Regions from separate parts of the Ramlibacter sp. GCM10027632 genome, predicted to be linked through region 2. Evidence: predicted binding sites of a transcription regulator. Region 2 holds the regulator's gene; the other holds the start of a gene.
The links. Region 2 encodes NrdR, which represses ribonucleotide reductase genes. Its sites were predicted from a motif close to CACNANATNTNGTG; they were not measured.

Region 1: the regulator NrdR is predicted to act here: its motif matches at 3,434-3,447, upstream of ACFQZY_RS13355 (ribonucleoside-diphosphate reductase subunit alpha).

What each region holds. Positions count from the first base shown of each region.
Region 1 is NZ_JBHTGW010000008.1:109,897-117,557, reverse strand. Features, by position in the region: gene ACFQZY_RS13370 (sensor histidine kinase) at 1-1,310, shown strand, start outside; gene ACFQZY_RS13365 (sigma-54-dependent transcriptional regulator) at 1,310-2,761, shown strand; gene ampD (1,6-anhydro-N-acetylmuramyl-L-alanine amidase AmpD) at 2,758-3,336, shown strand; gene ACFQZY_RS13355 (ribonucleoside-diphosphate reductase subunit alpha) at 3,618-6,536, shown strand; gene ACFQZY_RS13350 (ribonucleotide-diphosphate reductase subunit beta) at 6,679-7,661, shown strand, end outside.
Region 2 is NZ_JBHTGW010000001.1:303,894-311,554, forward strand. Features, by position in the region: gene ACFQZY_RS01350 (DUF349 domain-containing protein) at 1-1,998, opposite strand, end outside; gene ACFQZY_RS01355 (lytic transglycosylase domain-containing protein) at 2,635-3,435, shown strand; ZMP/ZTP riboswitch at 3,461-3,585, shown strand; gene glyA (serine hydroxymethyltransferase) at 3,644-4,888, shown strand; gene nrdR (transcriptional regulator NrdR) at 4,904-5,353, shown strand; gene ACFQZY_RS01370 (GspH/FimT family pseudopilin) at 5,441-6,034, shown strand; gene pilV (type IV pilus modification protein PilV) at 6,031-6,522, shown strand; gene ACFQZY_RS01380 (PilW family protein) at 6,546-7,571, shown strand; gene ACFQZY_RS01385 (PilX N-terminal domain-containing pilus assembly protein) at 7,561-7,661, shown strand, end outside.

The DNA.
Region 1 (7,661 bases), on a different contig from region 2:
CGGTCCTGGGCAGCAGGGCCATGGCCATCGGCACCGCCGGGGCGGCCAGCCTGCTGATGCTGGCCGAGGCCTGGCTGCGCGCGACGCAGGTGCCCGGCGACAGCGCGCTGCGGCTGCTGCAGGCGGCCGGCACGGGCGCGGGCTACCTGGCCCTGGCGCTGCTGGCGCACCACCTGGCCGCGCGGCTGGCCCGCGAGGAGGACCGCGCCCGCCGCAGCCAGGAGGCCGCGCGCACCCAGGCGCTGGTCAACGCGCTGGTGATCGAGACGCTGGCCGACGGCATCCTCGTCGTCGACGCCGACGGCCGCGTGCGCGCGGCCAACCCCACCGCCTGCCTGCTGCTCGGGGCGAACGCGGCGCACCCGCAGTTCCGCCTCGAGGGCGAGCCGGGCTGGCAGGCCCTGTGCGACCTGGCGGCGCAGACGCTGGCCACCCGCACCCCGCAGGTGCGCGAGGTCACGCTGGGCCGCGCCGGGCAGCAGCGGCGCGTCTCGGTACGCACCCGGGCAGCCGGCGATGGCGGGGACGGCAACCTGTGCGTCATGTTCCTGGAGGACCTGCGCGAGATGGAGGCACGCCTGCGCACCGAGAAGCTGGCGGCGATGGGCCGGATGTCGGCAGCCGTGGCGCACGAGATCCGCAACCCGCTGGCCGCGATCACCCAGGCCAACGCGCTGCTCGAGGAAGACCTGGGCGAGCCGGCCCACCGCAAGCTCAGCGCGCTGGTGGGGCAGAACGCACGGCGCCTGGAGCGCATCGTCGAGGAGATCCTCAATGTCTCGCGGGTGCAGCAGCAGGACACCGCGCCCTCACCGCCGCTGGCGCTGGACGCCAGCGTGGCGACCGTGTGCCAGGACTGGTCGCGCCAGGCCGGCCTGCCCGGCCGCCCCGCGATGGCGCTGCGCGCGCCGCTGGCGCGCGTGCCCTTCGAGCCGGAGCACCTGCGCCGCGTGCTGGTGAACCTCCTGGACAACGCCAGCCGCTACGCCAGCGACCGGGCCGACGCGATCCAGGTCACCACCCAGCCCGGCGCCGACCGCGCGGTGCTGGTGGTCTGGAGCGACGGCGCGCCGCTGGAGCCCGCGGTGCAGCGTCACCTGTTCGAGCCGTTCTTTTCGTCCGAGAGCCGCTCCAGCGGCCTGGGCCTGTACATCTGCCGCGAGCTGTGCGAGCGCCATGGCGCGCAGATCGGCTACCGGCGCGCGCCCTCGCCGCAGGACAACGGGCGCGAGGGCAACGCCTTCATCGTGAGTTTCCGCCCGCCGCCGGCGGATGTCGCCGGACCCTCGCCTGCCACAATACCCGTCTGATGCAGCAGCCTGCCTCCCACGCCGCGGCCCAGGTCCTCGTCGTCGACGACGAGCCGGACCTGCGCACGCTCTACGAGCTGACCCTGCTGCGTGAAGGCTACAGCGTCGACGCCGCCGCCACGCTGGAGGAGGCCCGCGCGATGCTCGCGGCCCGGCGCTTCGACGTGGTCATCTCCGACATGCGCCTGCCCGACGGCCTGGGCCTGTCGCTGCTGCAGGAGATCTCGCGCCAGCAGCGTCCCGAACGCTGCATCGTGATGACGGCCTACGGGTCGGCCGAGAACGCGGTCGAGGCCCTCAAGGCCGGCGCCTTCGACTACCTCACCAAGCCGGTGGACCTGCGCCAGTTCCGCGCCGTGGTGGCCTCGGCCGTCCACGAGGGCGACGCCGGCATGCGGGCCGGCGCTCCTCGGGCCAGCGCCGCCGCGCTGCCGCGCGGCGAATCCGCGCTCGAGCGCCTGGCCGGCGACTCCCCGGCGATGCGCTCGGTCAAGGACCGGGTGGCCAAGGTCGCCCGCAGCATGGCGCCGGTGCTGGTGCGCGGCGAGTCGGGCACCGGCAAGGAGCTGGTGGCGCGCGCCATCCACGCCTGCAGCCACCGCGCCGCCGGCCCCTTCGTGGCGGTGAACTGCGGCGCCATTCCCGAGTCGCTGCTGGAGGCCGAGTTCTTCGGCGCGCGCAAGGGCTCCTACACCGGCTCCACCCACGACCGGCCCGGCTTCTTCCAGGCCGCCCATGGCGGCACCCTGTTCCTCGACGAGATCGGCGACCTGCCCCTGGCGATGCAGTCGCGGCTGCTGCGCGCGATCCAGGAACGCCGGGTGCGCCCGATCGGCTCCACCCAGGAGGAGGCGGTCGATGCCCGCATCCTCAGCGCCACGCACAAGGACCTCGCCGCCGAGGTCCAGGCCGGTCGCTTCCGCCAGGACCTGTACTACCGCCTCAACGTCATCGAGATCCTGGTGCCGCCGCTGCGCGAGCGGCGCGAGGACCTGCCGGCCCTGTGCGCCGCGCTGCTCGCGCGCATCGCCCAGGACGCCGGCACGCCAGTGCCGCCGCTGACGCCCGGGCTGCTGGCGCAACTGCAGTCGCTGCCGCTCACGGGCAACGTGCGCGAGCTGGAGAACATGCTGCACCGGGCCGTGGCCCTGAGCGATGGACTGGACCTGTCGCTCGAAGCCGAGCCCGCGGTGAGCGCGCCGGCGCCCCTGCCCGCCGCGGCCGCCGCCGGTGCGCAGGCCGTCCCCGCCGCCGGCCTGCCCTCCGACCTGCAGGCCTGGCTTGACGAGCGCGAGCGCGAGATCCTGGTGCGGGCCCTGCGCGAGAGCGGCTTCAACCGCACCGCCGCGGCGCAACGCCTGGGCCTGAGCCTGCGCCAGATCCGCTACCGCATCGCGCGCCTGGGCATCGCCACGCCCGGCCCCGACGACGCGGCGGACGACCGCGCATGAGGGAAGCCCCCGCCGCGCCCCTGTTCCAGGGTGGCTGGTACCGCTTCGCGCGCCGGCTGGATTCGCCCAACTTCGGCGCGCGCCCCGCCGGCGCCTGCATCGACCTGCTGGTGATCCACTCCATCAGCCTGCCGCCCGGGCAGTACGGTGGCGACGAGGTGCAGCGCCTGTTCACGAACACCCTGGACTGGGACGCCCACCCCTACTTCCAGGGGATCCGCGGGCTGCAGGTCTCCGCGCATTTCTATATCCGACGCGACGGCGCGCTGTGGCAGTTCGTCAGCTGCGACGCGCGGGCCTGGCATGCCGGCGCCTCGCAGTGGCGCGGGCGCGGCAACTGCAACGACGACTCGATCGGCATCGAGCTCGAGGGCCTGGAGGGCGACCCCTTCGAGCCCGCGCAGTACGAGGCCCTCGCCAGCCTGGCCTCGGCCTTGCAGCAGCATTACCCGGTGCGCCACATCGCCGGGCACGAGCACATCGCGCCCGGCCGCAAGCGCGACCCGGGCCCCGGCTTCGACTGGGCGCGGCTGGCCCGCAGCCTGGGCGGGGCCGGCGACTCCCTGCCCTCCTGAACTCAGCGTGTTCCCGGGCCAGGGAATCCGATGACACACCCTAGGTTCTAGGCCGCCGCCGCGAGGTCGCGCGCGAAATTCTCGTCAATGGCAAGAACACTACATGTGGTGCCTTGCGATACACTCAGGCCCTAGATATAGTGCCTGCGTTGTTGACACGGAATCGCCGAATTCCGACCACAAAAGGTGAGCGGGCACTACCGCGCAACCCCCGGCGAATCCCAGCGCGTGCGCTTTGCGCCCATCCAAAACACACGAGAAGACACACCACACGAGGTCCCATGCAAACTGCCCTGAGCACCCCCTCCGCACAAGCCTTCACCGGCGCCGCTGCCTCGTCGGGCGCCGCGTCCCAAGCCGGCGCCGCCGGCCAGGGCCTGGCCAACTACCAGATCATCCGACGCAACGGCGCGGTCGTGCCCTTCGCGCCGGACAAGATCGCGATCGCGCTGATGAAGGCCTTCCTGGCGGTGCACGGCACCCAGGGCGCCGCCTCTGCCAGCGTGCGTGAGACCGTCGACGGCCTGACCCAGGCCGTGGTGCGCGCCCTGCTGCGCTCGCGCCCGGGCGGCGGCACCTTCCACATCGAGGACGTGCAGGACCAGGTCGAACTCGGCCTGATGCGCGGCGGCCACCACGAGATCGCCCGCGCCTACGTGCTGTATCGCGAGCGCCGCGCCCAGGAGCGCGCCGCCAAGCAGCCCGAGGCCGCCAAGCCGGCCGAGCCCCAGCTGCATGTCACCGACGGCGGCCAGCGCATCCCCCTGGATGTCGCCCAGCTCAAGGCCCTGATCGAGAGCGCCTGCGCCAACCTGGGCGCCGACGTGAAGGCCGAGCCCATCGTCGCCGAGACGCTGCGCAACCTGTACGACGGCGTGCCGATGGACGAGGTCTACAAGGCCTCCATCCTGGCCGCCCGCACCAAGATCGAGAAGGACCCGGACTACACCTACGCCACCGCGCGCCTGCTGCTGCACACGATCTTCAAGGAGGTCCTGGGCCGCGACGTCACCCCCGCCGAGGCCGCCGCCAGCTACGCCGACTACTTCCCCACCTTCATCAAGAAGGGCGTGGACAGCGAGCTGCTCAATCCCGAGCTGCTGCAGTACGACCTGGCCCGCCTGGGCGCCGCCCTGAAGGCCGAGCGTGACCAGCAGTTCGACTACCTGGGCCTGCAGACCCTGTACGACCGCTACTTCCTGCACGTGCGCAAGACCCGCATCGAGCTGCCGCAGGCCTTCTTCATGCGCGTCGCCATGGGCCTGGCCCTCAACGAAATCGACCGCGAAGCCCGCGCCATCGAGTTCTACGAAGTCCTCTCCAGCTTCGACTTCATGTCGTCCACGCCGACGCTGTTCAACAGCGGCACGCTGCGCTCGCAGCTGTCCTCCTGCTACCTGACCACGGTGCCGGACGACCTGGACGGCATCTACGAGTCCATCAAGGAAAACGCCCTGCTGTCCAAGTTCGCCGGCGGCCTGGGCAACGACTGGACCCGCGTGCGCGCCCTGGGCTCCCACATCAAGGGCACCAACGGCGAGTCGCAGGGCGTGGTCCCCTTCCTGAAGGTCGTCAACGACACCGCCGTGGCGGTGAACCAGGGCGGCAAGCGCAAGGGTGCGGTCTGCACTTACCTGGAGACCTGGCACCTGGACATCGAGGAATTCCTCGAGCTGCGCAAGAACACGGGTGACGACCGCCGCCGCACCCACGACATGAACACGGCCAACTGGATCCCCGACCTGTTCATGCGCCGCGTCATGGAAAAGGGCGAGTGGACCCTGTTCTCCCCCTCCACCTGCCCGGACCTGCACGACCTGTACGGCGCCGAGTTCGAGAAGGCCTACGTCGCCTACGAAGAGAAGGCCCGCCGCGGCGAGATCAAGCCGAGCAAGACCGTCCAGGCCGCCGACCTGTGGCGCAAGATGCTCACCATGCTGTTCGAGACCGGCCACCCCTGGATCACGTTCAAGGACGCCTGCAACGTGCGCTCGCCGCAGCAGCACGTGGGCGTGGTGCACTCGTCCAACCTGTGCACCGAGATCACCCTGAACACCAGCGACACCGAGACCGCCGTCTGCAACCTGGGCTCGATCAACCTGCGCCAGCACCTCAAGGACGGCGCCATCGACCACGACAAGCTCAAGCGCACGGTCTCCGTGGCCATGCGCATGCTCGATAACGTGATCGACATCAACTACTACGCCGTCAAGAAGGCGCGTGACTCCAACCTGCGCCACCGCCCGGTGGGCATGGGCATCATGGCCTTCCAGGACGCGCTGTACGAGCTGCGTATCCCCTACGCCTCGCAGGAGGCGGTGGACTTCGCCGACAAGTCGATGGAAGCCGTCTGCTACTACGCCTACTGGGCCTCCACCGAGCTGGCCAAGGAGCGTGGCCGCTACTCCAGCTACCGCGGCTCGCTGTGGGACAAGGGCATCCTGCCGCCCGACACCGTCGACCTGCTGGCGCAGGCCCGCGGCGGCTACGTGGAAGTGGACCGCTCCAGCACCCTGGACTGGGACGCGCTGCGCAAGAAGATCGCGGCCGACGGCATGCGCAACTCCAACTGCGTGGCCATCGCGCCGACGGCGACCATCTCCAACATCATCGGCGTCGACGCCTCGATCGAGCCGTGCTTCGGCAACCTGTCGGTCAAGTCCAACCTGTCCGGCGAGTTCACCGTCATCAACCACTACCTGGTGCGTGACCTCAAGCGCCTGGGCCTGTGGGACGACGTGATGGTCATGGACCTGAAGCACTTCGACGGCTCGCTGCGCCCGATCGACCGCGTGCCGCAGGAGATCAAGGCCCTGTATGCCACCGCCTTCGAGGTGGAGCCGCAGTGGCTGGTGGAAGCCGCCGCCCGCCGCCAGAAGTGGATCGACCAGGCCCAATCCCTGAACATCTACATGGCCGGCGTCTCGGGCAAGAAGCTCGACGACACCTACAAGCTGGCATGGACCCGCGGCCTGAAGACCACCTACTACCTGCGCACCATCAGCGCCACGCACACCGAGAAGTCCACCGTGACCTCGGGCCGCCTGAACGCCGTGTCCTCGGGCGCGCCGTCGCAGGGCCAGGGCATGAGCGCCCTCGAGGCCGCCGCCGCCGCGGCCCGCGCGCAGATGGATGCCGTCCCCGCCACCGACGTGAAGTTCTGTGGCGTCGACGATCCCACGTGCGAAGCCTGCCAGTGACGCAGTGATGGAACGCGAAGGCGCGCTGTCGGTCTTCTCCGACAGTGCGTCGACGCAAACGAGCAACAGAATCGGGCAGTGATGTGAATGAACACTTTGCATTCCACATCGCTGCTCTCATAATGAGAGCATTGGAAAATCTATGTTGACCTGGGACGAAGACGTCAAGCCCGCATCGCAGGCTCCCCAAGGCACCGGCTTCACCGGCAGCCAGGGTCCCGCTTCCTTCGGTGAAGCCCAGTTGTCCCCCGTGGCGGCCACCGTCACCGCCGCCTCCGCACCCCTCGCCGCGTCGTCCGCGCAAGCCGCCAGCACGCGCCGCGTCGTCGCCGCCGACAAGCGAATCATCAACGGCCAGACCGACGTCAACCAGCTGGTGCCGTTCAAGTACAAGTGGGCCTGGGAGAAGTACCTGGCCACCTGCGCCAACCACTGGATGCCGCAAGAGGTCAACATGACCCGCGACATCGCCACGTGGAAGGACCCGAACGGCCTGACCGAGGACGAGCGCCGCATCATCAAGCGCAACCTCGGCTTCTTCGTCACCGCCGACTCGCTGGCCGCCAACAACATCGTGCTGGGCACCTACCGCCACATCACGGCGCCCGAGTGCCGCCAGTTCCTGCTGCGCCAGGCCTTCGAGGAAGCGATCCACACCCACGCCTACCAGTACATCGTGGAGTCGCTGGGCCTGGACGAGTCCGAGATCTTCAACGCCTACCACGAGGTCCAGTCCATCCGCGACAAGGACCAGTTCCTGATCCCGTTCATCGACGCGATCATGGACCCCGACTTCCGCACCGGCACCCCCGAGGCCGACCAGACCCTCCTCAAGAGCCTGATCGTCTTCGCCTGCCTGATGGAGGGCCTGTTCTTCTACGTCGGCTTCACCCAGATCCTGGCGCTGGGCCGCCAGAACAAGATGACGGGCGCCGCCGAGCAGTACCAGTACATCCTGCGCGACGAGTCGATGCACTGCAACTTCGGCATCGACCTGATCAACCAGCTGAAGCTCGAGAACCCCCACCTGTGGACCGCCGAGTTCAAGGCCGAGATCAAGGCCCTGTTCCTCAAGGCCGTGGAACTCGAGTACCGCTATGCCGAGGACACCATGCCGCGTGGCGT
Region 2 (7,661 bases):
TTCCAGGGCGGTCATGGCTTCGCGGATGCGCTGGGCATCCCCGGAGGCGTTGGCCGCCTCGAGGGCCTTGGAAGCCTCGAGCACGACGCGGTCACGGTCGCTCAGTGCGGACGCCGCGCGGTCACGCTCGGCGCCCTTGCGCTGGAAGGCCTCGTCGATCGGCTTGCGGAACGCGTCCCACAGCTTCTGCTCGTGCTTGCGGTCCAGCGGCACCGCCTGGGCTTCAGCCTGCCAGCGCTGCTGCAGCGCCTTGACGGCGTCGATGCGCAGGGACGGCGCGGCGCCCAGCGCCTTGGCCTCCTCGATCATGGCGTGGCGGCGCTCCAGGCTCTGCTTCTGGGCCGCGGCCAGCGGCGCCTCGGCCGCATGGATCGCGGCCTTCCACAGCGGCTGCATTTCGGCGAAGGCCTTCTCGCTGAGGTGGCCGGCCTCGCGCCAGCGGCTCTCGAACTGGTGGATCGCGCGGGCGAAGCTCTTCCAGTCGTTGTTCGCGGGGGCCGGGTGGGCAGCCGCCCAGGCCTGGACCTCCTCGATCAGCGCCGTGCGGCGAGCCCGGTGCTCGGCGGCCTCGGACTTGACCTTCTCCAGCCAGGACTCGACCACCTTGTAGGCCTCATTGCAGGCCTCGTCGAAGCGCTTCCACAAGGCATGGTTGGGGGCGCCGCCCTGGTCCAGCTTCTTCCACTGCTCGCGCAGGCTGCGCAGCTGTTCCTGCATCTTGCGGCCGCCGAAGCGGGGCTTCTTGACGACGGCGGCCGGGGTCGCGGCGGGCGCCGGGGCGGAAGCCGGCGCGGGAGCCGCGGCGGCCACGGCCTCTTCGCCCTCGGCGGCGGGTGCGGCGGCCTCAGCCGCTGCCTCGTCCGCAGCGGGCGCAGGCACGGGCGTAGGTGCGGGTGCGGTCGCCGGCGCCGGCGCGGCAACGCGCTCGAACAGGTCCTCGGCCTTCGCCACCAGCTCCTGGCGCAGCTGGTCGGTGCGCCAGCGCTGCCAGCCTTCCATCTCGCCGGCAGCCGCCAGGGCGCCGTGGGCCTGGCGGTCGAGGTCGGCATCGACCAGCTTGCCGTACTCCTTCAGCGCGTTGCGCAGTGCAGCGGCGGCGCCGGCACTGGCCTTGCCATGGCCCTCGCCCACTTCCTGCTCGACCTTCGCCAGCGCCGCGCGCACGGCCTCGTTGGCCTTGGCACGCAGTTCGGGATCGACCTTGGGGCGGGCCGGCTTGGCCGGCAGCTCGGCCGGCAGGCCGCGCGCCACACGCAGCTCATCGGCCCACACCGGCACGGGCGGCAGCGGCGCGGCGGGATCGTTCTCGGCCGCGCCAGCCTGGGCCAAGGCGCTCTCGAAAGCCTCCCACACCGCCTGCAGCTGGGCACGCGAGGCCTCCAGCAGGGGCGGGAAACGGGCGTCGACGCTGGGCCAGGTCGGGTCCTCGACCAGGGCCTGGGCCTGCTGCTGCCAGACCGGCACGTCGGCGCGCAGCGCCTCGGCCGCCGCCTGCGCGTCGCGCCAGGACTTGGTGGAGAGCACCTCGATGCGCTGGGCCAGCAGCACGGCTGCCTCACGCTGCACCTGCACGCGGTGCTGGAGGTCCTCGACCCCCTTCACGCGCTCGGCCAGCTGCGACTTGAGGCCGGCCAGCGGCTCGCGGCTCAGGGGGGCGCCGGCCTTGGCGGCGTCACGCTGCCAGGCCAGCGCATCGGCGATGTTCAGCTTGGCCTGGGCCAGCAGGGCCTGGGCCTTCTCGGCCCACTCGGCCGCGATGGCTTCCTGCCCCTTGGCCCGCTTGATCTCGTCCAGCCGCTCACGCAGCACGCGGGCCGCGCCCTTGTCTCGGCTGCTGAGTTCTCGGTAGACCTCCTGCATCTGCTCGACGGCGGGTTCGCTGGCCAGCCATTCGCGCAGTCGCGCGGCGCGCTCGCCGGAGGTCGCGGCCGTGAAGGCGCCGCCGGTGAGCGTGTCGAGGGCCTGGGTATCGTGGGGTCGGGTCGGGGCTTGGGTCACTGTGTCTTCTGGAGCGCCACGGGGCGCCCGGGATTCGAAAGCAATCGCGTATTGTCCCCTCGAAACCGGGCGGCTGGCGCGCGGCCCGCGCCACGGGGCCCGGAAAAGAGAAAGCCCGGCAGAAGCCTGAAGCCATCTGCCGGGCTTGGCCCGGACCCGAAGTCCGGCGCCAGGCGCGGTTGGGAGGTTCTCGTCCCGCCCGCAGCGGAAGCAACGATTGCTTCCCGGGTTGGCCGGCGGACCACCGAAGCGGCATCGCCAGCGGGATGCTCGAATCACTCGAGCGAAGTCAGCGTAACCGCCGGCCGCCAGCTGTTCAAGTTTGAGTTTTCAATGGCTCCGGGCGCGTCGATTGCCCCGGGATGGGTGGCCAAGAAGTCAAACCGGGAGGAATAAAGAACGATTCCCTTAATATTGACCGGTTATTAGGAGCCCCCTAGAATCCGCCCATTCCTGTAAAACGTCACAGGGACTCCCGAAACCCGCTGCCGACCCCGGCCAAGTCCCGGCAACCCCGCAGAGTCCTGTCAAGGCCTGTCGCCGCGGACAGCGTACCAATCCAAACGAGGTGCACGAGCCCGAGCCAGACGCTCACAGCGTCTTTCCGGCCCGTCCCCCGCGTAGAAAGGAAGTGCTATGACAGCGTTCGAGAACATCGTCCAGGGCTTGCGAGTCTTCGCATCCGACGTCGCCCAGGGCTTTTTCGAAATCACCCACAACAGCTTCGCCCTCGTCGGCCTGGCCGTCGTGTTCGCCACCGTCACCCTCACCGTCCGCCCCGACCTGCGCGAAAGCGGCGAGGCGCGCCTGATGGGCTGGCTCCAGGCCCGCCAGGCGGATGCGCTGGGCATCGAGGCCGACCTGGCCGCGATCGACCGCGCCACCGCCACCGATCCGGCCGACCTGCCCAAGCAGCAGGCCGCCGTGGCGCATTGGCTCAGCCGCAAGTACCGCGTCGCGCCGGAGCCGATCAGCGCGCTGGTCGCCGAGGCCTACCAGGTCGGCGCCAAGGTCAAGCTCGACCCGACGCTGATCCTGGCCGTGATGGCCGTGGAATCCGGCTTCAACCCGTTCGCCCAGAGCCCGGTGGGCGCCCAGGGGCTGATGCAGGTGATGACCAAGGTCCACAGCGACAAGTACAGCCTGTTCGGCGGCAAGCTCGCCGCCTTCGACCCGGTGTCCAACCTGCGCGTGGGCGTGAAGGTGCTGCAGGAGTGCATCCAGCGCGCCGGCTCGCTCGAGGCGGGCCTGCGCTACTACGTGGGCGCCGCCAACGTCGAGGACGACAACGGCTACGCCGACAAGGTGCTGGCCGAGCACCAGCGCCTCAAGCAGGTCGCGGCCGGCCAGAACGTGCCGCACTCCGCCCCCACCGGCCTGCGCGCCAACAAGCCCGAGACCGGGCCGGCGCGCGTCGCCGCCCTCGCCCTGTCCTGAAGCCCCCCGGGCCTCGGATACACTTACGCCCGTACGCGACTGGCGATAGGCGCGTCCGCCTCGAGCAGGCGGCACGCGCCGACGTGGGACACCACGGGGGAGCGTACCGCCGGCCGTGCCGGTGATCCGCCGTTCGCCTGGGCAGCCCTTGTTCGACGCTTGTTCGACATCAGGGACCACCGTCTGAAAAGACCGAAGGACTGCCGCCGTGTACCACCGCAATACCCTCATCGAGCAAACCGATCCTGAACTGTTCGCCGCGATCCAGGCCGAAAACCGTCGGCAGGAAGAGCACATCGAGCTGATCGCCAGCGAGAACTACGCCTCCCCCGCCGTCATGGCGGCCCAGGGCACCCAGCTGACCAACAAGTACGCCGAGGGCTACCCCGGCAAGCGCTACTACGGCGGCTGCGAGTACGTGGACATCGCCGAGCAACTGGCGATCGACCGCGTCAAGCAGCTGTTCGGCGCCGATGCCGCCAACGTGCAGCCGCACTGCGGCGCCTCCGCCAACGAGGCCGTGTTCCTGGCCTTCCTCAAGCCCGGCGACACCATCATGGGCATGAGCCTGGCCGAAGGCGGCCACCTGACCCACGGCATGCCCCTGAACATGTCGGGCAAGTGGTTCAACGTCGTCTCCTACGGCCTGAACGAGAAGGAAGAGATCGACTACGACGCGATGGAAGCCAAGGCCCGCGAGCACAAGCCCAAGCTGATCGTGGCCGGCGCCTCCGCCTACGCCCTGCGCATCGATTTCGAGCGCTTCGCCAAGATCGCCAAGGAAGTCGGCGCCATCTTCATGGTGGACATGGCCCACTACGCCGGCCTGATCGCCGCGGGCGTGTACCCCAACCCGGTGCCCTTCGCCGACGTGGTGACCTCCACCACCCACAAGAGCCTGCGCGGCCCCCGCGGCGGCATCATCCTGATGAAGGCCGAGCACGAGAAGGCGATCAACTCCGCCATCTTCCCCGGCCTGCAGGGCGGCCCGCTGATGCATGTGATCGCCGCCAAGGCGGTGGCCTTCAAGGAAGCCCTGACGCCCGAATTCAAGGCCTACCAGCAGCAGGTCGTGAAGAACGCCCAGGTCGTCGCCGAGACCCTGACCCAGCGTGGCCTGCGCATCATCAGCGGCCGCACCGAGAGCCACGTGATGCTGGTCGACCTGCGCGCCAAGGGCATCACCGGCAAGGAAGCCGAGGCCGTGCTGGGCGACGCCCACATGACCATCAACAAGAACGCCATCCCGAACGACCCCGAGAAGCCGTTCGTGACCAGCGGCGTGCGCATCGGCACCCCGGCCATGACCACCCGTGGCTTCAAGGAAGAAGAAGCCCGCATCACGGCTAACCTGATCGCCGACGTGCTGGACAACCCGCGCGATCCGGCCAACATCGCCGCGGTGCGCGAGAAGGTCAACGCCCTGACCCGCCGCTTCCCGGTCTACGGCTAAAGCGGCAGCGGCACGATGAAATGCCCCTTCTGCGGCAACGCCGACACCCAGGTGGTGGAAACGCGTGTCGCCGAAGACGGCGACATCGTGCGCCGGCGCCGCCAGTGCGCCCATTGCGAGAAGCGCTTCACCACCTACGAGCGGCCTGACGTCTCGTTCCCGGCCGTCGTCAAGAAGGACGGCCGGCGCATCGAGTACCAGCGGGCCAAGCTGCTCGACTCCCTCAACCTCGCCCTGCGCAAGCGGCCGGTGAGCACCGAGCAGGTCGACTCCGCGATCGAGCGCATCGAGGAAAAGCTCCTGAACCTCGGCGTGCGCGAGATCCCCTCCTCGCGCATCGGCGAGCTGGTGATGCGAGAACTCAAGAAGCTGGACAAGGTGGCGTACGTGCGCTTCGCCAGCGTCTACCGCAGCTTCGAGGACATCGACGAGTTCAAGACCCTCGTCGACGAAGTCCGCAGATAAGCCCGCGACGGGCCCGGCCGCCCGGCCGTCGCCTGCATTCGTCGGCACACCCTGTGAGCCCGGAAGGGCGCCTCGCATAGTCGCGGCATGTCCACGACTGCGACCGCCCGAGCCCCACGCGCCGGCGCCCTGCGCTCCACGCGCGGCGTGACGCTCGTCGAGTCCCTCGTCGCCATCGCGATCCTGGCCGTCCTCGGCGCCCTCGCCGCCCCCTCCTTCCGCACCCAGCTCGCCGCGGCGCGCCTGTCGTCCGCCACCAGCGAGCTCACGGGCAGCCTGATGCAGGCGCGCGCGCTGGCCGTGCGCCTGGGCCGGCGTGTCACCGTATGCCGCAGCCAGGACCAGTCCACCTGCGACACCGATGCCAAGCGCCACTGGGGCAGCGGCTGGATCACCTTCATCGACGCCGACGGCAACGGCTCGCGCAGCGGCACCGAGACCCTCACCTACCAGGTCTCCCCGCTCGATGCCGACCTGCGTGTGCGGGGCAACGGCACCCTGACCGATCGCGTCACCTTCGTCCCCTCCGGCGGGGCGCGCGCCAACGGCACGCTGAGGGTGTGCAGCGCGGACCCGGGCCTGGGCAACGATGCACGGGCCCGCCAGCTCGTGATGCAGCAGACCGGCCGCGTCGTCGTCGAGCGCGTCGCCGGCATCCAGGGGACCTGTCCGGGGCCATGAGGCACCTGCCCGTACGCCCCTCCCGCCCCCGGACCCGGGCGCACCGCGGCGCCAGCCTCATCGAGGTGCTCGTCGCGGTGCTGGTCCTGAGCATCGGCATGCTGGGCCTGGCCGCGCTCCAGGCGCGCAGCCTCCAGGGCAACGTGAGCAGCTTGCAGCGCACCCAGGGCGTGGTGATGGCTCAGCACCTGCTCGACATCCTGCGCGCCGACCGGGCCTCCGCCGCCACGGGTGCCTACGACCTCGGCGCCAGCCTCGAGAAGCCGGCCTGCGTGAGCAGCGACATCGCGGGCACCACCTTCGCCGCCGACAGCCTGCGAGCCTGGCTCGACGCCCTCAAGGCCCACCTGGGCCAGTCCGGCGACACCACCACGTGCGCGCTCGTGCGCTGCGAGGCCAGCGCCGTCTGCGCCGTCGATGTCCTCTGGGACGACCGCCTCGGCGGCGGCCTGGGCGCCCAGAAACTCTCGGTCAGCTCCCGCCTGTGACACCCTCCACTCCCCCTCGCCGCGTGCGCGGCTTCAGCCTCGTGGAAATGCTGGTCAGCCTGGTGCTGGGCCTGGTCGTGCTCCTCGGGGTCATCGGCCTGTACCTCGCCAGCCGCGACATGTTCCGCACCCACGAGGGCCTGGCGCGCCTGCAGGAAGGCGGCCGCTTCGCGCTGGACCGCCTGATGCGCGAGGCGCGCCAGGCGGGCCAGGTGCCTTGCGGCACCCGGCTGGACGCCAACACCCTGCGCACCGTGAACAGCCCCGCCATGGACTGGTGGGCCGACACCGACGCCGGCCTGGTACGCGCGTGGAGCGGCTCGCAGGCCAGCACCGGCATCGCCGACTGGGGCACCGGACCGGGCCAGCGCCTGAAGGGCACCGGCGCACTGCTGCTGATGCGCCCCAGCGACGACCCAGGCCTGGTGCAGCGCGCCACCGGCCACGCCATCGCCGCCCGGCGATTCACGCTCACCGACGTGGGCGACCTGCGCACGAACGACATCATCCTGGCCTGCGACGGCCGGCGCAGCGCGCTGTTCCAGGCCAGCGCCGTCAACACCCAGGGCGCCACGCTGGAGCACAAGGCCACCGGCCGGAACTGCACAGACCGCCTCGGCGCGGTCGGCACCGGCTGCCTGAACCCGGTCGACGCCGAGTTCGAGCCCGCGAGCGGGATCGTGCTGGCCCGCTGGGACCCATCGTTCTGGTTCGTGGGCATGAACGACCAGGGCACCCGCTCCCTGTACCGCATGGCCCTCAACGCAGGAGGCGGCAGCAGCGCCGTGGCAGGCAGCCAGGAGATCGCGCGCGGCGTGGAAGACCTGCAGGTGGAGGCCCTCACGCGGGACGACCAACTGGATGGCGAACTCGCCACCGCCTGGTCGCCGCCGGCGAGCTTCGCCGCCGGCTGGAGCCAGGACAGCCAGCGCGTCGTCTCGCTGCGCATCACGCTCACCCTGCGCAGCGAGGACGCGGTCGGCGCCGGCGGCAAGCCGCTGGAGCGCACGCTGGTCTCCGTCGCCACCTTGCGAAACCGTGACCGCTGACGCCATGCGCAGGCCCGCGGGGCACCCTCGTCGCCGCCAGTCCCGCGGCCTGGCCCTGGTCGTCGGCCTGGTGATCCTGGTCGTCGTGAT